DNA from 3 places in the Streptomyces sp. CG4 genome. Region 2 is predicted to be linked to each of the others. Evidence: riboswitches for the same ligand, from Rfam matches in the RefSeq annotation. Region 2 holds a riboswitch; each other region holds the start of a gene.
The links. Region 2 has a riboswitch for cobalamin ahead of AB5L52_RS30765 (prenyltransferase/squalene oxidase repeat-containing protein). Riboswitches for the same ligand answer to the same signal wherever they lie in the genome.
Positions count from the first base shown of each region.

Region 1: it holds a riboswitch for cobalamin, as region 2 does, so the genes downstream of both, AB5L52_RS06045 (CbtB-domain containing protein) here and AB5L52_RS30765 (prenyltransferase/squalene oxidase repeat-containing protein) in region 2, are expected to answer to the same signal.
Region 3: it holds a riboswitch for cobalamin, as region 2 does, so the genes downstream of both, AB5L52_RS15360 (ribonucleoside-diphosphate reductase subunit alpha) here and AB5L52_RS30765 (prenyltransferase/squalene oxidase repeat-containing protein) in region 2, are expected to answer to the same signal.

Region 1 is NZ_CP163525.1:1,309,872-1,317,092, forward strand. Features, by position in the region: gene aceA (isocitrate lyase) at 1-87, shown strand, start outside; gene aceB (malate synthase A) at 148-1,740, shown strand; gene AB5L52_RS06015 (3-hydroxybutyryl-CoA dehydrogenase) at 1,737-2,615, shown strand; partial or broken gene AB5L52_RS06020 (citrate/2-methylcitrate synthase) at 2,695-3,105, opposite strand; partial or broken gene AB5L52_RS06025 (short-chain fatty acyl-CoA regulator family protein) at 3,224-3,540, shown strand; gene AB5L52_RS06030 (histidine phosphatase family protein) at 3,572-4,156, shown strand; gene AB5L52_RS06035 (hypothetical protein) at 4,206-4,571, opposite strand; gene AB5L52_RS06040 (CbtA family protein) at 4,719-5,471, opposite strand; gene AB5L52_RS06045 (CbtB-domain containing protein) at 5,493-5,714, opposite strand; cobalamin riboswitch at 5,751-5,889, opposite strand; gene AB5L52_RS06050 (enoyl-CoA hydratase/isomerase family protein) at 6,079-7,155, opposite strand.
Region 2 is NZ_CP163525.1:6,731,921-6,739,141, reverse strand. Features, by position in the region: gene AB5L52_RS30790 (TetR family transcriptional regulator) at 1-282, shown strand, start outside; gene AB5L52_RS30785 (ferredoxin) at 596-829, opposite strand; gene AB5L52_RS30780 (aldehyde dehydrogenase) at 832-2,283, opposite strand; gene AB5L52_RS30775 (MBL fold metallo-hydrolase) at 2,399-3,424, shown strand; gene AB5L52_RS30770 (nuclear transport factor 2 family protein) at 3,506-3,958, shown strand; cobalamin riboswitch at 4,089-4,221, shown strand; gene AB5L52_RS30765 (prenyltransferase/squalene oxidase repeat-containing protein) at 4,338-5,549, shown strand; gene AB5L52_RS30760 (SCO2322 family protein) at 5,546-6,211, shown strand; gene AB5L52_RS30755 (CbiQ family ECF transporter T component) at 6,222-7,221, shown strand, end outside.
Region 3 is NZ_CP163525.1:3,407,267-3,414,487, forward strand. Features, by position in the region: gene AB5L52_RS15345 (DUF3311 domain-containing protein) at 1-194, shown strand, start outside; gene mctP (monocarboxylate uptake permease MctP) at 191-1,810, shown strand; gene AB5L52_RS15355 (GNAT family N-acetyltransferase) at 1,896-2,450, shown strand; cobalamin riboswitch at 2,432-2,599, shown strand; gene AB5L52_RS15360 (ribonucleoside-diphosphate reductase subunit alpha) at 2,722-5,106, shown strand; gene AB5L52_RS15365 (ribonucleotide-diphosphate reductase subunit beta) at 5,106-6,128, shown strand; gene AB5L52_RS15370 (cytochrome P450) at 6,209-7,221, opposite strand, start outside.

The sequences.
Region 1 (7,221 bases), 5.4 Mb from region 2:
TACTTCGACCTGGTGTCCACGGCCGTGAACCCCGCCTCTTCGACCACCGCGTTGGCCGGGTCCACGGAGAAGGAGCAGTTCCACTAGGCAGCCCGGCCGAGCGGGGGCCCACGGCCCCCGCTCCCCTTCCTCCCGCAGGAGAACCCGATGTCCACCACCGCACTGACCCACCATGTCCGCGTCCTCGCCGCACCCGGCCACCGCCACGACGAGATCCTCACCCCCGCCGCCCTGGACTTCGTCGGTCGTCTGATCGCGGCCTTCGGCACACGCCGCCAGGACCTGATGAGGGAACGCCGCCGACAGGCCCTGCGCCTGGCCGCCGGGTCCCTGCTCGACTTCCCCTTGGTCACCTCCGCCGTCCGTGCCGACCCGAGCTGGCGCGTCGCGCCGCCCGCGCCCGGTCTGACCGACCGGCGGGTCGAGATCACCGGCCCGCCGGAGCGCCGTACGACGGTGAACGCACTCAACTCCGGCGCCCGGGTGTGGATAGCCGACTTCGCGGATGCGACCGCTCCCACCTGGGAGAACATCATCGGTGGCCAGCTGAACCTGCTGGACGCCGTCGAGCGGCGGATCGACTTCACCGCCGGGGACGGCAAGGAGTACCGGCTCGGGGAGCAGCTCGCCACCATCGTCGTACGACCGCGCGGCTGGCATCTGGACGAGGAGCATCTGGAGTACGACGGCCGGCCGGTGCCCGCCGCGCTCGTCGACTTCGGTCTGTACTTCTTCCGCTGCGCCCAGCGGCAGATCGACGCCGGGTACGGCCCGTACTTCTGTCTGCCGAAGCTGGAGAACCGGTACGAGGCCCGGCTGTGGAACGACATCTTCGTCCTCGCCCAGGAGTTGCTCGGCATCCCCCGGGGCACCGTCCGCGCCACCGTGCTCATCGAGACGATCACGGCCGCGTTCGAGATGGAGGAGATCCTGCACGAGCTGCGCGAGCACAGCTCCGGCCTCAGCGCGGGCCGCTGGGACTATCTGTTCAGCCTGATCAAGACCTTCGGCCACCGCACCGACTGCCTGCTCCCCGACCGTGCCAAGGTCACGATGACCGCGCCCTTCATGCGGGCGTACACCGCACTGCTCGTGCGCACCTGCCACCGGCGCGGCGCCCATGCGATCGGCGGGATGGCCGCGCAGGTGCCCGGCGAGGACCCGGACGCCCATGAGGCCGCGGCGGCCACGGTGCGGCTGGACAAGGAGCGGGAGGCGGAGGACGGGTTCGACGGCTCGTGGGTGGCCCACCCGGGGCTCGTCCCGGTGTGCCGTGCGGTGTTCGACGGCGTCCTCGGCGACCGGCCGCACCAGCTCGACCGGACGCGGGACGACGTGGCGGTGACGGCCGGTGACCTGCTGTCCGTGCGCCGGCTCAGCGGCCCGCCGACCCCGGACGGCGTGCGCACCAACATCGCTGTCGCGCTGCGCTACTTCGCCGCCTGGCTGCGCGGGCAGGGCGCGGTCGCCCTCCACGGCCTCATGGCGGACGCGGCCACCGCCGAGTTCGCCCGGGTGCAGGTCTGGCAGTGGCTGCGGCACCGGGTGATCGACCGGGAGACGGTCCTGCGGCTGCTCGACGAGGAGACCGCGAAGCTCGGCGCCGAGTATCCCTGGGCGCCGGTGGAGGAGGCGCGGGCGCTGTTCGAACGCACCGCGCTGTCCGGGGAGTTGCCACTGTTCTTCACACCGGACGCCTACTCCCGTCATCTCGTGCGGCACGCGAAGGAGGGGTCATGAGCGGGCGTATCCGAAGGGTGGGCGTGGTCGGTGGCGGCCAGATGGGCGCCGGGATCGCCGAGGTGTGTGCGCGGGCCGGTCTGGACACGGTGGTGTGCGAGGTGGACGCGGCCGCGGCCCGTGCCGCGCGGGAACGGGTGGCGGGCTCGCTCGACCGCGCCGTGCGACGCGGGAAGCTGCCCGAGAGCGCCGCACAGGACGCGCTCGCCCGGCTCGTCTTCACCGGCGACCTGACGGACCTGGCCGACCGGCAGCTGGTCGTGGAGGCCGTCGTGGAGAGCCCCGACGCCAAGACCGAGGTCTTCGCGGCACTCGACAAGATCGTCGAGGATCCGGCGGCCGTGCTGGCCACCAACACCTCGTCCTTGTCGGTGATGCGGCTCGGCAGGGCGACCGGACGGGCCGACCGGGTCGTGGGCCTGCACTTCTTCAACCCCGTTCCGGTGCTGCCGCTGGTGGAGGTCGTGACCTCGCTGCACACGTCGGCCGACACGGTGGCCGCGGCCGAGGAGTTCGCGGGCCGCACACTGGGCAAGACGGTGATCCACAGCCGGGACCGGTCGGGTTTCGTCGTCAACGCGCTACTCGTGCCGTATCTGCTGTCCGCGATCCGGATGGCGGAGTCCGGCTTCGCCACCGCCGCCGACATCGACACCGGCATGGAGCTGGGCTGCGCCCACCCCATGGGCCCGCTGAAACTCGCGGACCTCATCGGCCTGGACACGGTCGCCTCCATCGCCGAGTCGCTGTACGACGAGTTCCGCGAGCCCCTCTACGCCCCTCCCCCGCTGCTCCAGCGGATGGTCGAGGCGGGACTGCTGGGCCGTAAGACCGGCCGCGGCTTCCACCCGTACGACCCGTACGACCAGGACTGAGGCCACCGCCCGCAGGAACAGGGCGGAGACCGCCCGCGCGACCAGGGCTCGGCCCGCTACCCGCCGCCGCGCACGCCGCCCGCTGGTCCGGACCCGCGTAGGCGGCGAGGGGCCGGACCAGCGCGTTGTGGGCGAGCTGTTCGGTGACGTGGGTGGTCCGGCCGTGCTGCGACTCATCGCGAAGAGGGATGTGAAGGCCGAGGTGTCGAAGCCGATCAGGTGGCGGGCGAGCCCGGCCGGGTAGTCGGGGTGGGGATGGACGCCCTTGCGGGTGAGCGAGCATGGCGTGATGCAGGGCCGCGTGCAGCTCGGCGAGACGGGGGATCTCGGGGTCGGTGGCGCGGGCGACCAGGCGGTCCAGGGCGTCCCGCGTGATCGGCACACGGGAGTCGCTGTGCTCGTAGACGCGATGGCCGAAGCCCGTGATCTTCCGCCCGCCGGCCGGCGCCTGCTCCAGCTGCTCCTCGGCCCGGCGCGGGTCGCCGACCTCCGTCGGCGCATTCCGCGGATGCTAAGTTCGCGGGCGAGGCGAGGAGGTGTGCGCATGGTCCGGCGACCGGCCGACCGCCGGCCAACCGGCGCTGCTGGAGCATGGCCCACTGCTGGACCACCGGATGAGCACCCTGCAGCGCACCGGGCGACGGGGCGTGCCGTTCTCGTTCCTGCGGGTCGACCGGGCCGGCGACATCTCCAAACGACGGTCCGCGTGCCGCAGTTCGCGGGCGAGCGCGACGGCGAACTCGGCGCGCGGGGCATGGTGACCCTGGACGACCCCCGGGCCGCGAACCGCCGGCGGCCTGGGCTGCCGGATCCGCGAGCGTCGCGACTGCGGCCAGCGGGCCCGCCCCCGGCCGGCGGACGGTCGGCCGTCGACCCGGACCGGCGTCCGTATGTGCCGTACGCGGTCGAGTCCCGCACCCCATGACACCGATGACACGGACACCAGGAGCAGCCGCGTGACCAGCCGCGTGACCTTCGTCTCGCCCGCCATGAGCCCATCTCTGCGGCAGGCCCGCTTCTACGACGGCGACTCCGTCGACGACATCGGCGCGGCCGGTGCCCGGGCGGCGGCCGGGTCACTGCCCGCACCCGCCCGCGTGGTCACTTCCGCCAGTGTGCGCTGCCGGGAGACGGCCGAGGCACTCGGCCTCGACGGCGCGGCGGCAGCGGAGCTGGCCGGTCTCGATGTGGGCCGCTGGCGGGGCCGCACCCTGCAGGAGGTGGGGGCCGCGGAGCCGGAGGCGGTGGGCCGCTGGCTCACCGATCCCGGCTGGGCGGAACACGGTGGGGAGTCGGTGCGGGACGTGTGCGAGCGGATCGGGCGCTGGCTGGACACCGCCCAGGACATGGACGGCCGTACGGTCGCCGTGGTCGAGCCGGAGGTGGTGCGGGCGGCCGTCGTCGCCGCCCTCGACCTGTCCGCCTCGGTCTTCTGGCGCCTCGATGTGCCGCCGCTGACCGTGACCGAGCTCAGCGGCCGGTCCGGGCGGTGGAATCTGCGGCTGGGGCGTCCGCTGGCCGCACCGGAGGAGGACGACTAGGCGCCGCCGGCCGGGGGTTCAGGCCGACCAGGGAGCGCCGAAGGGCCGTTCAGGCTGTCGGGCCCCGATGGCGGCGCAGCAGTGCCGCCACGGCGCAGCGCAGGCAGGGGGCCGCGGTGGCGTCCACCACGGGCTCGCCGTCGGGGCTCGTGGCCGGTGCCATGTGGGGGTGCCCCTGGCAGGTCTCCGCTGGGGTCTGCCCTGGGCAGGGCTCTCCCGGGGTGGCTATGAGCGCCTCCAGGTCGTGCAGGAGCCGTTCGTTGCGCTTGGCCTGCTGGGCGAGGACCCGGACGCGGGCGCTCTGGCCGCCGATCTGGCGGCGACTGGCGGCCAGTTGCTCGTACTCCTCCAGGGTGAGGGCGACCGCGTCCCGGCCGCCGAGGGTGATGCGGCGCGGCTGTGAAGGTCTGGCCATCCGCTTCCTCCGCGCCTCGCCCGGGTGGTGGGCGCCCGATCGGCCGGCTTCCGTGCCCTGCCCGTGAAATCCCGTGTGCATCGGTGTCCGTTGAACGCCAGAGGGCCCTTGGAAGGTTCCGAAGGGCCCTCTGTTGTCCGGAAGGAGTCAGTGCGCGGCCGGAACCGCACGTCCGCTCTTGGCCGCCGCCGGCTTGGGGTTCAGCACCCGCTCGGCCAACTCGCCGAAGAGAAGGCCGAATCCGCCCCACATGACGGTCTGGATCGCCAGTGCCGAGAGCCGGAACCGCCACAGCAGGGTCGCCGGGAAGTCCTTGGGCACCTCGTTGACGACGGGCAGGAACTGGTAGGCCAGGCCGATCACGACGGCGAACGCGGCCACCGCGACCACGGTCGCCCACCAGGTGCCCAGGCTCGGCGCGAGCCGCTTGCCCAGGAGGGTGGCGGCGATCGCCAGGAGGACGCTGAGCAGCATCATCAGGAAGTACAGGGTGGTCCGCTTGCCGATGGTGTCGGGGCTGCCGACCGACGGCGGATTGGCCGGGTACTTCAGGAACGGCACCACGTACACGGCGAACAGGGCGCAGCCCGACAGCAGCAGCGCCGTGGCGCGCGGGCTGAAGCGGCCCACGCGGCCGAGGGCGAAGCAGTACGCGAGCGCGGCGATGCCGCCGAAGGCGACCCCGTAGACGAGGACGCCGGTGGCGAGGCCGGCGGTGGACTGCAGGGAGCGGGAGACGACCGCCATCTCGTGCTCGTGGGAGTGGGCGTCCTCGAAGCTGATCGCCTTGTCGACGTTCGGCTCACCGAGGAGATAGGCCACCACCAGGGCGAGCACGCCGGCCGCGAGGCCGGCGAGCATGCCCCGTACGAGAAGGTTCCGTACGGTTGCGGATTTCATGTGTGCACGGGGTCCCTCGCGTCAGTGGCAGGGGAAACCGAGCAGGTGGCGGGCGTCGTGCACCCACTCGTGGACGTCCGTGCCGCTGAACACGGAGGTGGCGCCCTGCTCGGCGCCGACGAAGTAGAGCAGGACCATCATGAGGATGCCGAAGAACACCGCCCAGGGAGCGATCGCCTTCAGCGGCAGCTTGGCGGGAACGACGGGGGTGGTGGCTGTCGGCTGGGCGACGGTCTGCGCCATGGCAGGACCCTCCTCTGGGAGTTCGCGTCCCATCTCGGTGGTGCACAGGACGACGGCCACGGGTCTGACTCACGAGCCCCCTGGGGGTCCCGCATACAGTGGCGCGACCGTGCCGGATTCCCACCGGCTTCCGTGTCGCCGTCGTCGATATCGGACCGACCGTACCGCGTGACGCGACCATGGCCAAGACCGCCTCCGCCCGACGTGATCTTCCTCTCCCACCAGGCGGGACGGCAGAGGGCCGGTGGGTCGGCAGTGGCGGAATTCCGGCGGTCGTTCGTCGATGAAGGCCGCCGCGACCTCGCCGGTTCGGCGGCCATGCGGGCGTCCAAGTGCCCGGGTCGACCGAACGCGACGGTCCTGCTCACCAGGCCGCCTCCCGGGCGTCGCCGGGCCCGGCGAGCCCCAGTTCGCGGTCGCCGAGCGGGGCGAAGAAGCGGGCCACGTCGGCGTCGGAGACCTCGGCGAGGGTCTTCGGGAACCAGCGCGGATCGCGGTCCTTGTCGATGACCTGGGCGCGGATGCCCTCCACCAGGTCGGCTGTGCTCAGGGCGGCGCAGGAGACGCGGTACTCCTGGTCGAGGACCCGTTCCAGCGGGCCGAGACGCCGGGCGCGGCGCACTGCGGCCAGGGTGACCTTGAGGGCGGTGGGCGACTTGGCGAGCAGGGTATCGGCGGCCTCCTTCGCGTCCGGGCCGCCGTGGGCGAACAGCCGTTGAACGATCTCCTCGACCGAGTCGGCGGCGTAACAGCCGTCGATCCACTCGCGCCTTGCCGTCAACTCCCCTTGTGGCGGCGGCTGTACGTGCCGGGCGAGGACGTCCGGCAGGGGCATCTCGGCGAGGTCGTCGACGAGGGAGCGGAGCGCGGCGGACGGTACGTAGTGGTCGGCGAGGCCGCACAGCAGGGCGTCGCCGGCGCCGATCTGCGCGCCCGTCAGCGCGAGGTGGGTGCCCAGTTCGCCCGGGGCGAGGGCGAGCAGATAGGTGCCGCCGACGTCGGGGACGAAGCCGATGCCGGTCTCGGGCATCGCGATCCGCGACCGCTCGGTGACGATGCGGACGCTGCCGTGCGCGGAGACGCCTACCCCGCCGCCCATCACGATGCCGTCCATGAGCGCGACATACGGTTTGGTATAGCGGGCGATACGGGCGTTGAGGTGGTACTCGTCGCGCCAGAACGCGGCCGAGAGGGTGCCGTCGCCGGCGCGGGCGTCGTCGTGGATGGCACGGATGTCGCCGCCCGCGCACAGTCCGCGCTCTCCGGCGCCGGTGATGACCACGGTCTCGACGGCCGGGTCGTGCTCCCACGCCGTCAGTGCCTCGTCGATACGGCGCACCATGGCGTGGGTGAGGGCGTTGAGGGCTCTGGGCCGGTTGAGCGTGATGTGGGCGGCCCGGCCCGCGGTGTGGAACAGGACGGGTTCCCCGCTGCCGGTCATCCGAACGCCTCCGGCAGGTCACGGGCCACGATGAAGTACATGATCTCCTTGGTTCCTTCCAGGATC
Region 2 (7,221 bases):
GCCGACGCGATGGTCCGCGCCCTGACCTTCGCCGACCGCAGCGTCTCGCCGGAGGTCGACCAGGTCTCCCGCCAGACGACCCTGATCATCCTGGACGCGATGGGCCTGGAGCACCCGACCCCCGAGCAGCTCTCGGCGGTCCGCGTCATCGAGCACACCTGGCACTCGGCCCTGATCACCTGGCTCTCCGGCCGCGCCTCCATCGCCCAGGTGAAGATCGACATCGAGACGGTGTGCCGGTTGATCGATCTGACGGAGCCGGGCGACACCCGATCGGCCTGACGGACCGGCACGCACGTCCGATCACCTCCGCTCACCGCCGCCACCCGCCCCTCCGCCCTCATAGGCCTCCTCCGCCTCGCCGCGGAACTGAGCCTGGAGGACTGGCCGGCCACCCATGCGCCGGAGATCCTCGCCGCCCTCCCCGCCACCGCCTTCGGCCTGCTCCGCCCCTCCGACCTTCCCCATCTGCGCGCAGCGCTGCCGCCGGGCGCGTACGGCGAGTGGTTCGAGGAGGTGGAGCGGGCCTGGCGGGGACCGGAGGCGGCCGGGCCTGGCGGGGACCGGAGGCGGCGTCACCGTGACGCGCCGGCGGCTACTCCTCCGGCGGGAACACCGCCTCCCCGCTCCCCACCAGCGTGATCAGGATCGCCTCCACCGGGCAGCTCTCGGCCGCCGCCAGGACGGGTTCGGCGGCGTCGGTGTCGGAGGCCGTCGGGTGCGACTGGCGGGCGGAGTCGAGGCGGAAGTGGTCCGGGGCGTGGTGGAGGCACTGGGCCGAGCCGATGCACACCGAACGGTCGACCTCGACGTGCCAGCGGTCGCCCATGGTCACGCCCCCGCCGGCAGATGGATCATCTTGTGCTCCAGGAACTCCCCGTACCCCTCCGGGCCGAACTCCCGCCCCAGGCCGGAGTTCTTGTAGCCGCCGAACGGGCCGAGCATGTCCAGGCTGAAGGTGTTGACCGAGTAGGTGCCGGTGCGGACCTGCCGGGCGATCTCGATGCCGTGCTCGACGTCGGCCGTCCACACGCTGCCGGACAGGCCGTAGTCGGAGTCGTTGGCGATCTTCACCGCCTCGGGCTCGTCTCCGTAGGGGAGGAGGCAGATGACCGGGCCGAAGATCTCCTCGCGGGCGATGCGCATGGCGTTGTCGACGTCGCCGAAGAGGGTCGGTTCGACGTACCAGCCGTGCTCCAGGCCCGCCGGACGGCCGCCGCCGGTGAGGAGCTTGGCGCCCTCCTCCTGGCCGATCCGGATGTAGTCGAGGTTGCGCTGCTGCTGGCGGTGGGCGACCAGCGGGCCGACCTGGGTCGCCGGGTCCAGCGGGTCGCCGACCCGCAGCGCGCTCGCGGCCTGCGCGAAGGCGTCGGCGAACTCGTCGTAGCGGGCGCGCGGGACGAGGATGCGGGTCTGGGCGACGCATGCCTGCCCGTTGTTCATCCAGGCCGCCGGGACGATGCCGGCCACCGCCGTCTGCACGTCCGCGTCCGGCAGGACGACCGCCGCGGACTTGCCGCCCAGCTCCAGGGTGACCCGGGTGAGGTTGCGGGCGGCCACCTCCATCACCCTCTTCCCCGCGGCCACCGAGCCGGTGAAGGAGACCTTGTCGATGCCGGGGTGCCCGACCAGGTATTCGCTGACCTCGCGGTCGGCGGGGAGGATGGAGAGCACCCCCTCCGGCAGGCCGGCCTCGCGCGCGATCTCCCCGAGGAGATACGCGTCCAGGGGGGACTCCGGGGATGGCTTCAGTACGACCGTGCAGCCGGTCAGCAGCGCGGGCGCGAGCTTGGCGGCGGCGACGAACTGCGGGACGTTCCACGGGACGACGGCCGCGGCCACCCCGACCGGCTCCCGCCGGACGAGGATCGGACCGAGGACGCCGTCCCGGCGCTCCTCGTGCGTGAAGTCCCGGGCGACCCTGATCGCCGCGTCCCACACCATCATCGCGCCGAGCGCCTGGGCGAGGACGCTCCAGGAGTACGGGGAGCCGTTCTGCGACGAGATCAGCCGGGCGATCTCCTCGTGCCGTGCGGCGATGCCGTCCTTGATCCGGGTGACGACCTCGATCCGCTCCTCCAGGCTCGCCCGCGGCCACGGCCCCTCGTCGAAGGCGCGGCGCGCGACGGCCACGGCCCGGTCCACGTCCTGCCGGGCGGCGTGCGGCACCCGGCCGACGACCTCCTCGGTGTGCGGAGAGATCACCTCGATGACGTCCTTGCCCAGGGGATCGGTCAACTCCCCGCCGATGAACAGCTGTCCGTGTTCCACGAGCCCGGTCATGACCGTCCGCCTCCCACCGCACCGCACCAGTTTCTGACGCTGTTTCAGAACTGATATCAGTTCTAGTTATAGTGGGCAATGGCCGTGGGCCGGTGGGTGGAGGGGTGGAGGGGCGATGGTGACGACGTTCGAGCACGGCGGGGGCGTACGGTCCGTGGCGGTCCCCATCCCGGACAACCCCCTCGGGCACACGCTGGTGTACGTCGTGGACACCGACCGCGGCCCGGTGCTGGTCGACAGCGGGTGGGACGATCCCGCGTCCTGGGACACGCTCGTGGCAGGGCTCCTGGCGTGCGGTACGGCGGTGGCCGAGGTGTACGGCGTCGTCGTCACGCATCATCACCCCGACCACCACGGGCTGTCGGCGCGGGTGCGCGCGGCCTCCGGCGCCTGGGTGGCGCTGCACGAGGCCGACGCGGCGATCGTGCGCAGGGCGCGAGAGACGCGGCCCGGGCGGTGGTTCACGTACATGGCCGACAAGCTGACGGCCGCCGGGGCGCCCGAGGAGCAGGTGGCACCGCTGCGCACCGCCCGTGGCCGACGGCTGCCCGGCCTCTCCCCCGCCCTCCCCGACCGGGAGATCGTCCCCGGCGAACTCCTCGACGTGCCCGGCCGCCGACTGCGCGCGATCTGGACCCCGGGCCACACCCCCGGCCACGTCTGTCTGCACCTGGAGGAGGAGCACCCGGCCCGGCTCCCCGGTCGGGGCCGCCTGTTCAGCGGGGATCACCTGCTGCCCCGGATCACCCCGCACATCGGCCTGTACGAGGACCCCGACGACGCGACCGTGACCGACCCGCTCGGCGACTACCTCGACTCCCTGGAGCGGATCGGCCGGCTCGGCCCCGCCGAAGTCCTCCCCGCCCACCAGCACACCTTCACCGACGCGCCCGGCCGGGTACGGGAGTTGCTCGCCCACCACGCGGAGCGGCTGGCCGGTCTCCTCGCCCTGCTCGCCGAGCCGCTCACCCCCTGGCAGCTCGCCGAGCGCATGGAGTGGAACCGCCCCTGGGCCGACATCCCCTACGGCTCCCGGAACATCGCCGTCTCGGAGGCCGAGTCCCATCTGCGCCGCCTGGTGAAGCAGGGCCGGGCGGAACCCGTCGCGGGGAGCGAGCCGGTGGCGTACGTGGCGGTGTGAGTGGCCTGCGTGGCGGGGTAAGTGGCAGGGTAAATCGTTCGCCTGGTGCGCGGCCCGCTGTTACACAGCCCTATGGAATCCATGGCTCCCTTGGACCGACTTCTCGTCGAGCGTGCCTGTGAGCGCCTGATCGTCGGCTTCGTCCACCGGCTCGATCTCGGTGAACCGGCCTCCGTGGCCGAGCTGTTCACCGAGGACGGCGTCTGGGAGTGGCCGTCGCCGGGGGACGGGCGGCGGATCCGGGGCCGGGAGGCGCTGCGCGCGTACTTCGGCTCCCGGCCCGCCGACCGGCTCTCCCGCCGGCTGATGTCCAACGTGCTGGTCACCGTGACCGGACCGGACACGGCAGGCGCCGTCTCGTACTTCACGACGTACCGCGTCGACGGATACGAGGGGGGCGCCCCCATCCCCGCCGGGCCGCCCGTCCAGGTCGGTCACTACGCCGACACCTTCCGCAGGGTCGACGGCACATGGCTGATCACCTCCCGCACCCTGCACCTGCCCTTCGGCGGCGAGACCCCGAAGGCGGGCTGAGTCCGGCCGAGTTCGGCGCGGCTCCTGGGCGGCTGCCCTGCCCCCGTCGTGACCGTGCCTGTCCCCGTCATGACCGTGGCCCCCGTCACCGGGAGTCCGTGCGCACGGGCACTCCTCGGGCCGCTCGGGGCTGCCGGTAAAGTGGCGGGGTCGTCATCACACCCGTACGGGGGGAAGCCGGTGCAATTCCGGCGCTGACTCTCCCCCGATCCGTGAGCCGTCCCAGGACGGTGAGCCGGACTGCCCCGGACGGGACGTTGACCGGCTCGCGTGCGTCGGCGGTCCGCCGTGCACGGCACCGTCGAGGTTCACGGAGCCGAGCCGCCCGGGGTGTCTCCCGTGCGCTGCCGGTTCCCCGCAGGAGAGGCAGTCGCCGACCATGAACGTCCGCCGCAGTGCCGCGGTGCTCGCCGCCGTAGGCGTGCTGGCCGCCGCCGCGCCCGCCACGGCCGCCGGCCCGTCCCCGTCTCCGAAGGCGGCGATCCCGTCGGGGCTGTACGGCACGTCCGACCCGGCCAACGACGGCGTGTGGCGGCAGTCGTTGACGCTGATCGCCCAGCGGACCCTCGGCTACCGGCCGGCCGCACAGGCCGTGGACTGGCTCGCCGGCCAGCAGTGCGCGAACGGCGCCTTCGCCGCCTTCCGCGCCGACCCCACCAAGGCCTGCGACAGCAGGGTCGCGGTGGACACCAACAACACCGCCGCCGCGGTGCAGGCCCTCAAGGCGGCCGGCGGGCACGACGCCGCCGTCGGCAAGGCGGTGGCCTGGCTGAAGTCCGTGCAGAACAAGGACGGCGGCTGGGGCTACCTGCCGGGCGGCGCCAGTGACACCAACTCCACCTCCGCCGTCGTGGGTGCCCTGGCCGCGACCGGCGCCGACCCGGCGTCCGTCCGCACGTCCGGCAAGTCCCCCTACGACCTGCTGGCCGCCTGGTCCATCCCCTGCGACCAGGACGGCGGCGGCGCCCTCGCCTACCAGCCCGACAAGAAGGGCACGTTGGTCGCCAACGCGGACGCCACGGCGGCCGGGGTGCTCGGCGCGCTCGGCAAGGGGTTCGTCGCCAAGGCCGGGAAGGCGCCCGCGCAGGAGGCGTGTGCCAAGGCCGGTCGTCCCACCCCGGCGCAGGTCGCCGACAACGCCGGCGCCTATCTGGCGGCCGCCGTCGCCAAGACCGGGCACCTGCAGTCCGCGCTGCCCGGGGCCGAGGACCAGCCGGACTACGGCAACACGGTGGACACGGTCGTCGCGCTCGCCGCGGACGGCCGGACCGAGCAGGCGAAGAAGGCGTACGGCTGGCTGGAGAAGAACGCCGGGAAGTGGGCGGCGCAGAGCGGTCCGGCGGCGTACGCCCAGCTGATCCTCGCCGCCCATGCGGTCGGCGCGCAGCCGGGTGACTTCGGCGGCACCAGCCTGGTCCGGTCCCTCAACGCGCTCGGCCCCCTCCCGCAGATGGCGGCGACCGGGTACCAGCAGGAGACCAAGTCCGACGGCGGCTCCGGCTTCGGCGCCTGGTGGTTCGTCGGGGTCTGCCTGGTCGCGGGCATCGGTGTCGGCTTCCTGCTCAGCGGCCGGAAGAAGCGGCAGCCGTGACGGCCGTCCGCCGCACCGCGAGCCTGCTCGTGGCCGCACTCGTCCTGTCGGCGGCCGGAACCGGCCAGGCACAGGCCACCGGCTACCGCTACTGGTCCTTCTGGGAGCGGACCGGCGGGCACTGGACGTACGCCACCATGGGCCCGTCGAGCGCCCGTCCCGACGACGGTGCCGTGGAGGGGTTCCGCTTCGCGGTGAGCGCGGACTCGGCGGACGCGAGCCGGCCGCGCGGGGCGGCGGACTTCGGCACGATCTGCTCGTCGACACCGGCCGCGTCCGGTTTGAAGCGGGTGGCCCTGGTCCTCGACTTCGGCACGCCCGAGGACGCGCCGTCGGGTGAGACGCCGCCGGCGGGGCGTACGGCCTGCGCCCGGGTGCCCGCCGACGCGACGACCGCGGAGGCGCTGGCCGCTGTGGCCAAGCCCCTGCGCTACGACACCAACGCCATGTTGTGTGCGATCTCCGGGTATCCGAAGCAGGGGTGCGGCGAGCAGGTGGCCTCCGGCCGGAAGGGCAGCTCGGGCCAGAAGAGCGGCTCGGGCGAGAAGGACGGCTCGGACAGTGGGCCTTCGCTGGGGCTGCCGATCGGCGCGGGTGTCGTCGCCCTCCTGGCAGGTGCAGCGGTGTGGCAGTCCCGACGGCGACGCAATGCGTCCGGGTGACTGCGAACCGGTGGGGGCTGGTCGCGCAGTTCCCCGCGCCCCTGGGGAACCGCCGGCGCCGCAGCCGTCAAGGCACCGTAGCCGCCCCACCGTTCACCCCGGCGCCTGGTGGCTCTGGGCGCTCAGCCTGGGTGCGGCCGCCACCCGTACCACCAACCCCCTGCTGCTCGCCCTCCTCATATCCGCCTCCGCCTACGTCGTGGCAACGCACCGCGCCCCTACCCCGACCGCCCGCGCCTACACCGCCTTCGCCAAGCTCGCCCTCGCCGTCCTTCTCGTCCGTCTCCTCTTCGCGACCGCCCTCGGCTCCCCCATCCCGGGCACCCACACCCTCCTCACCCTCCCCGAAGTCCCGCTCCCCTACTGGGCGCAGGGCATTCGCCTGGGCGGGAAGGTCACCGCCGAGTCCCTCGTCTTCGCCGCCTACGACGGTCTGAAGCTCGCCGCCCTCCTGATCTGCGTCGGCGCCGCGAACGCCCTCGCCGGCCCCGCCCGCCTGCTCAAGTCCCTCCCCGGCGCCCTGTACGAGACCGGTGTCGCCGTGGTCGTCGCGCTCACCTTCGCGCCGCATCTCATCGCCGACGTGCAGCGGTTGCGTGCCGCCCGCCGGCTGCGCGGCCGCCCCGACCGGGGTCTGCGCGGCCTGCTGCAGGTCGGACTGCCGGTCCTGGAGGGCGCGTTGGAGCGCTCGGTCGCGCTCGCCGCGGCCATGGAAGCCCGTGGCTACGGCCGTACCGTCGACGTCCCCGCCCGGGTCCGGCGCACGACGGCCGCGCTCACCCTCGGCGGTCTGCTCGGCGTGTGCGCGGGGACGTACGGGCTGCTCACCGCGGCGGGCGGCACCTACGGGATCCCGCTGCTGCTCGCCGGTGCCGCCGCCGCGCTGGCGGGGCTGCGGCTCGGCGGCCGGCGTTCGCCGCGCACCCGGTACCGCCCGGACCCCTGGGACGCGCGGGCCTGGCTGGTCGCCGGTTCCGGCGCCGCCGTCGCCGCGCTGCTCGGCCTGGCCG
Region 3 (7,221 bases), 3.3 Mb from region 2:
GCGCGCCCTTCGTGGCGCTGCTCTGGGTCGGCTCCTACGCCAAGACGGACCCCGCGTTCATCGGGATCCCGTTCTTCTACTGGTACCAGATGCTCTGGGTGCTGATCTCCACCGCGCTCACCGTGACCGCCTACAAGCTGTGGCAGCGTGACCAGCGCGGCCGTGCGGCCCAGAAGGGCGGTGCGGACAAGTGAAGAACGGCGTCAACGGCGTCGCGCTCGGCGTCTTCATCTTCTTCTTCCTGGCCGTCACGGTCATGGGCTTCCTCGCCGCACGCTGGCGCCGGGCCGAGAACGAGCACTCGCTGGACGAATGGGGCCTGGGCGGACGGTCGTTCGGCACCTGGATCACCTGGTTCCTGCTCGGCGGCGACCTGTACACGGCGTACACCTTCGTCGCCGTACCGGCGGCGATCTACGCGGCGGGCGCGTCCGGCTTCTTCGCGGTGCCGTACACGATCCTGGTCTACCCGCTGATCTTCACCTTCCTGCCTCGCCTGTGGTCGGTGTCCCACAAGCACGGCTATGTGACGACCTCGGACTTCGTGCGCGGCCGGTTCGGCTCCAGGGGCCTGTCGCTGGCGGTGGCGCTGACCGGCATCCTGGCGACGATGCCGTACATCGCGCTCCAGCTCGTCGGCATCCAGGCGGTGCTGGACGTGATGGGCGTCGGCGGGGACAGCAGCAGCAACTGGTTCGTACGAGACCTGCCGCTGCTCATCGCCTTCGGCGTGCTGGCGGCGTACACCTACTCCTCCGGGCTGCGCGCGCCCGCCCTGATCGCGTTCGTGAAGGACGGGCTGATCTACCTCGTCATCGCGGTGGCGATCATCTACATCCCGATCAAGCTGGGCGGCTTCGACGAGATCTTCGCCAAGGCGGGTCACGCCTTGAGCCAGGTCAACCCGGTGACGGGCAAGCCGCGCGGTGCGCTCGCGCCACCGGAGGCGGGCCAGTGGACGTACGCGACGCTGGCGCTGGGCTCCGCGCTCGCGCTCTTCATGTACCCGCACTCGATCACCGCGACCCTGTCCTCCAAGAGCCGTGACGTGATCCGCCGCAACACCACGATCCTGCCGCTGTACTCCCTGATGCTCGGCCTGCTGGCCCTGCTGGGCTTCATGGCGATCGCGGCCGGAGTGAAGGTCAAGAACGGCCAGTTGGCGATCCCGCAGCTGTTCGAGGACATGTTCCCGAGCTGGTTCGCGGGGGTCGCCTTCGCGGCGATCGGCATCGGCGCGCTCGTACCCGCCGCCATCATGTCGATCGCGGCGGCGAACCTCTTCACCCGCAACATCTACAAGGACTTCATCAAGCCGGACGCCACCCCGAAGCAGGAGGCCCAGGTCTCCAAGTCCGTGTCGCTGCTGGTGAAGGTCGGCGCGCTGGTCTTCGTCCTCACCATGGACAAGACGGTCGCGATCAACTTCCAGCTGCTGGGCGGCATCTGGATCCTGCAGACCTTCCCGGCCCTGGTCGGCGGCCTGTTCACCCGCTGGTTCCACCGCTGGGCGCTGCTCGCCGGCTGGGCGGTCGGCATGGCGTACGGCACGGTCGCCGCGTACGGCGTCGCCTCCCCGACCCAGAAGCACTTCGGCGGCTCGGCCAAGGAGATCCCCGGCATCGGGGAGATCGGCTACATCGGCCTGACGGCGTTCGTCCTCAACGTCGTCGTCACCGTTGTCCTGACCCTGATCCTGAAGGCCGTGAAGGCTCCTGAGGGCATCGACGAGACCAAGCCGGAGGACTACACGGCGGACGCGGGAGAACCGGGCGTCCAGAAGGAACTGACGCCCACCGCAACCCCCTGAGAGGCGCGGGGAACTGCGCGAGCAACCCGCAGCGGGCCGCCGAAAGCAAGTGCTACGGCGGCCCGCTCACTTGCACACTCACACCATGGACATCCTCATCCGCCCCGCCGAACCCACCGAACACGCGGAACTCGGCGAGATCACAGCGCATGCCTACCTCGACGACGGCCTCCTCGACTACGGCGGGACCGACCCGTATCTGCCCGCCCTCAAGGACGTGGCCGCTCGCGCGGCCGCGGCCGAGGTCCTCGTTGCCATGGCGGGCGAACGGCTCGTCGGCGGCGTGACCTTCGTCCCGTCGGGCGGCCCCGTCGCCGATATCGCCGGTCCGGGCGAGGCCGAGATCAGGGCGCTCGCGGTCGCACCCGACGCCCGGGGCCGGGGCATCGGCGAAGCCCTCGTCCGTGCCTGTCTCGACCGCGCCCGGCGCACGGAGGGCTGTACCGCCGTCGTCCTGTCGAGCTCTCGCCGTATGCACGCCGCCCACCGGCTCTACGAACGCCTCGGCTTCGTCCGTACACCCGAGCGGGACTGGAATCCCGTGCCGCACCTGGACGACATCACTCTGCTCACCTACGAGTTGACGCTCCGAGACCGTCGCGACACAACATCTGGTGGTGCCACGACAGCCCGGCACTAGATGTATGCTCGTCCTCGCTGTCGCCACAGGGGAATCCGGTGCGAATCCGGAACTGTCCCGCAACGGTGTACTTGTGCATGTCCGCCCCCGAGGCGGAGCGCATCGCACAGGAGTCAGTCCGAGGACCTGTCGACAGCGCACCCGACCGTCCGGTCCGGGTGCCCTGAGACGTCCGGGCCTCGTGGAATGGGCCGGTGGACGCGACGCGTGCGCGCTCGTGGCTGCCCCCTGTCCTCCGCAGGCCCCCGTGCCGAGCGAGGGAGAGCCCCACGTGACCATCGCGCCAGCAGATCCGGCTTCAGTCGGCGAAGTCAGCGAGCTGAAGACCGACGGTCCCGGTACCGCGCTGCTGCGGACCCTGACCGAGCTGACCTCCGACCTCCCCGACGCCGACCCCGGCCGGGTCGCCGCCGCCGCGCTGCGCGGCCGGTCCGCCCGTGCCGACGAGGCGGAGTTGCGCGAACTGGCCACCGAGGCCGCCGCCGGGCTCATCTCCGAGGACCCCGCCTACTCGAAGCTGGCCGCCCGGCTGCTGACCCTCTCCATCCGCGCCGAGGCCGCCTCGCAGGGCGTGACGTCCTTCACCGAGTCCGTCGCCGTCGGCCACCGCGAGGGCCTGATCGCCGACCGCACCGCGGAGTTCACGCGGCTCCACGCGGCCCGCCTCGACGCCCTGGTCGACCGGGCGGCCGACGACCGCTTCGGCTACTTCGGCCTGCGCACGCTGCACAGCCGCTATCTGCTGCGGCACCCCCTCACCCGCAAGGTCATCGAGACGCCCCAGCACTTCATGCTGCGGGTGGCGAGCGGCCTGGCCGAGGACGACACCCCTCGCTCCGTGGACGAAGTCGCCGCGCTCTACGGGCTCATGAGCCGCCTCGACTACCTCCCGTCCTCCCCCACGCTCTTCAACTCCGGCACGCGGCACCCCCAGATGTCGTCCTGCTACCTCCTCGACTCCCCGCTGGACGAGCTGGACTCCATCTACGACCGCTACCACCAGGTGGCCCGGCTCTCGAAACACGCCGGCGGCATCGGACTGTCGTACTCCCGGATCCGCAGCCGCGGTTCGCTGATCCGCGGCACCAACGGGCACTCCAACGGCATCGTCCCGTTCCTGAAGACCCTGGACGCCTCGGTGGCCGCGGTGAACCAGGGCGGCCGGCGCAAGGGCGCCGCGGCCGTCTACCTGGAGACCTGGCACTCCGACATCGAGGAGTTCCTGGAGCTGCGGGACAACACCGGTGAGGACGCCCGCCGTACGCACAACCTGAACCTCGCGCACTGGATCCCGGACGAGTTCATGCGCCGGGTGAACGCCGACGCGCAGTGGTCGCTGTTCTCCCCCGCCGACGTGCCGGAGCTGGTGGACCTGTGGGGCGAGGAGTTCGACGCCGCCTACCGCAAGGCCGAGGCGGCAGGTCTGGCGAAGAAGACCCTGCCGGCCCGTGAGCTGTACGGCCGGATGATGCGCACCCTCGCGCAGACCGGCAACGGCTGGATGACCTTCAAGGACGCCGCCAACCGCACCGCCAACCAGACGGCCTTGCCGGGGCATGTGGTCCACTCCTCCAACCTCTGCACGGAGATCCTGGAGGTCACGGACGACGGCGAGACGGCGGTCTGCAACCTGGGCTCCGTCAACCTGGGTGCCTTTGTCGACACAGTGACCGGCGGCCTCGACTGGGAGCGGCTGGACGAGACCGTCCGCACCGCCGTCACCTTCCTCGACCGCGTGGTGGACATCAACTTCTATCCGACCGAGCAGGCGGGCCGGTCGAACGCCAAGTGGCGCCCCGTCGGCCTCGGCGCGATGGGGCTGCAGGACGTCTTCTTCAAGTTGCGCCTGCCCTTCGACTCGCCGGAGGCCAAGGCCCTGTCCACGCGGATCGCCGAGCGCATCATGCTCGCCGCGTACGAGGCCTCCACCGACCTCGCCGAGCGCAGCGGCCCGCTGCCGGCCTGGGAGAAGACCCGTACGGCCCAGGGCGTGCTGCACCCCGACCACTACGGCGTCGAACTGACCTGGCCCGAGCGCTGGGAGGCGCTGCGCCGGCGTGTCGCCGAGACGGGCCTGCGCAACTCGCTGCTCCTCGCCATCGCCCCGACGGCCACCATCGCCTCCATCGCGGGCGTGTACGAGTGCATCGAGCCGCAGGTGTCGAACCTGTTCAAGCGCGAGACCCTGTCCGGTGAGTTCCTCCAGGTCAACTCCTACCTGGTGCAGGACCTGAAGAACCTCGGCGTGTGGGACGCGCGCACCCGCGAGGCGCTGCGCGACTCGGGCGGCTCCGTGCAGGAGTTCGTCTGGATCCCCGAGGAGGTGCGGGCCCTGTACCGCACCGCGTGGGAGATCCCGCAGCGCGGCCTGATCGACATGGCCGCCGCCCGCACCCCGTTCCTGGACCAGTCCCAGTCCCTGAACCTGTTCCTGGAGACGCCGACCATCGGCAAGCTCTCCTCGATGTACGCGTACGCCTGGAAGTCGGGCCTGAAGACGACGTACTACCTGCGCTCCCGCCCGGCGACCCGGATCGCCCGCGCCGCCCAGGCTCAGGCGCAGACCCAGACCCCCATCCCCGCGCAGGCGGTCGCCGACCCCGACGCCGTCGCCTGCTCCCTTGAGAACCCCGAGTCCTGCGAGGCCTGCCAGTAATGAGCACCAGCACCACCCGAAACACCAATCTCCTCGACCCGGGCTTCGAGCTGACGCTGCGTCCCATGCGCTACCCGGACTTCTACGAGCGCTACCGGGACGCGATCAAGAACACCTGGACCGTGGAGGAGGTCGACCTCCACTCGGACGTCGCCGACCTCGCGAAGCTGACCCCGGCCGAGCAGCATCTGATCGGCCGGCTGGTGGCCTTCTTCGCGACCGGCGACTCGATCGTCGCGAACAACCTGGTCCTGACGCTGTACAAGCACATCAACTCCCCCGAGGCGCGGCTCTACTTGAGCCGTCAGCTCTTCGAGGAGGCCGTGCACGTCCAGTTCTATCTGACGCTGCTGGACACCTACCTGCCCGACCCGGAGGACCGGACGGCGGCCTTCGCGGCCGTCGAGAACATCCCCTCCATCCGCGAGAAGGCCGAGTTCTGCTTCAAGTGGATCGACTCGGTGGAGCAGATCGACCGGCTGGAGACGAAGGCCGACCGCCGGCGCTTCCTGCTCAACCTGATCTGCTTCGCCGCGTGCATCGAGGGCCTGTTCTTCTACGGCGCGTTCGCGTACGTCTACTGGTTCCGCAGCCGGGGTCTGCTGCACGGTCTCGCCACCGGCACCAACTGGGTGTTCCGTGACGAGACGATGCACATGTCCTTCGCCTTCGACGTGGTCGACACCGTCCGCAAGGAGGAGCCGGACCTCTTCGACGACGAGCTCCAGCAGCAGGTCGTCGACATGCTGAAGGAGGCCGTCGAGGCCGAGCTGCAGTTCGCCCGCGACCTGTGCGGCGACGGCCTGCCGGGGATGAACACCGAGTCGATGCGGCAGTACCTGGAGTGCGTCGCCGACCAGCGGCTCGGCCGCCTCGGTTTCGCCCCGGTGTACGGCTCGGAGAACCCGTTCTCCTTCATGGAGCTGCAGGGTGTTCAGGAGCTGACGAACTTCTTCGAGCGCCGCCCGTCGGCGTACCAGGTCGCGGTCGAGGGCACCGTGGACCTGGACGAGGACTTCTGAGCCGGTAGCCGGTCTCCCACGCCTACCGGCGCGCGTTCCGGGCCCGCGGGCCGTCTGAGCGCGCGCCGGTACCAGGTCACCTACCAGGGCTGCGCCCGCAGTCGCAGATCGTGCGGGCGCAGCGTGATGCCCACCCGGGTCGTGTCGTTGGACCCGCTGACCTGCTCGAAGCGGTACTTCGCCGAGATCGCCGCGGTGATCAGGCTGAGCTGGGTCATCGAGAAGTGGTCGCTGGGGCACTTGCGGTTGCCGACGCTGAAGGGACTCATGGCGTACTTCGGTACGTCCTTGACCCGCTCCGGCAGCCAGCGGTCGGGGTCGAAGTCGAGGTGGCGGTCGTACGAGTGGGCGTCGCGCTGGATCGCGTACGGGCTGTAGACGATGTCCGCCCCGGCCGGAATGCGATACCCGCCGAGTTCGGTGTCGGTCACCGCGCGCCGGGTCAAAATCCATACGGCGGGCCGGAGCCGCATGGCCTCGACGACGACATTGTTGGTGTGCCGGAGTGCGCGGACGTGCTCGAATCCGACCGGCCGGCCACCCGTCACCGATTCGACCTCGGTCCGTACCTTCTCCGCGTGTTCCGGGTGTTCCGCGAGCACCTGCAGCAGCCACATGATCGTGGACGCGACTGTTTCGCTGCCGGGGGTGAGTATCGCGACGACCTGGTCGTGGATCTCCTGTTCCCCGATGGGGTCGCCATTGTCGTCCTTTGCCTCCAGCAATGCCGTCAGCAAATCGTCCGGCTTTTGACCAGATGCCCTCCGCTCGGCGACGATCTCGTCGACCAGTAGATGCAAATCGGCCAGCGCCCGGTTGAATTCGCGGTTCGCCGGGAACGGCAGCCGGTACAGCGGCCCGAGCGGGATGACCATGCGCTGGTACATACCGCGGAAGACGGCGGCGAGGTCGATGCTGAGCCGCTCGGCGCGCTCGTCCATGTAGTCGCCGCGCAGCAGGCAGCGGGCGGCGATGCGGACGGCGACCCGGAAGGACTCGGAGGTGCACTCGATGGTCTCGCCGGGCCGCCAGCGCTCGGTCAGCGCATGCGCCTCCTCCTCCATGATCGGCCCGTAGCCAGGGATGGCGTCCA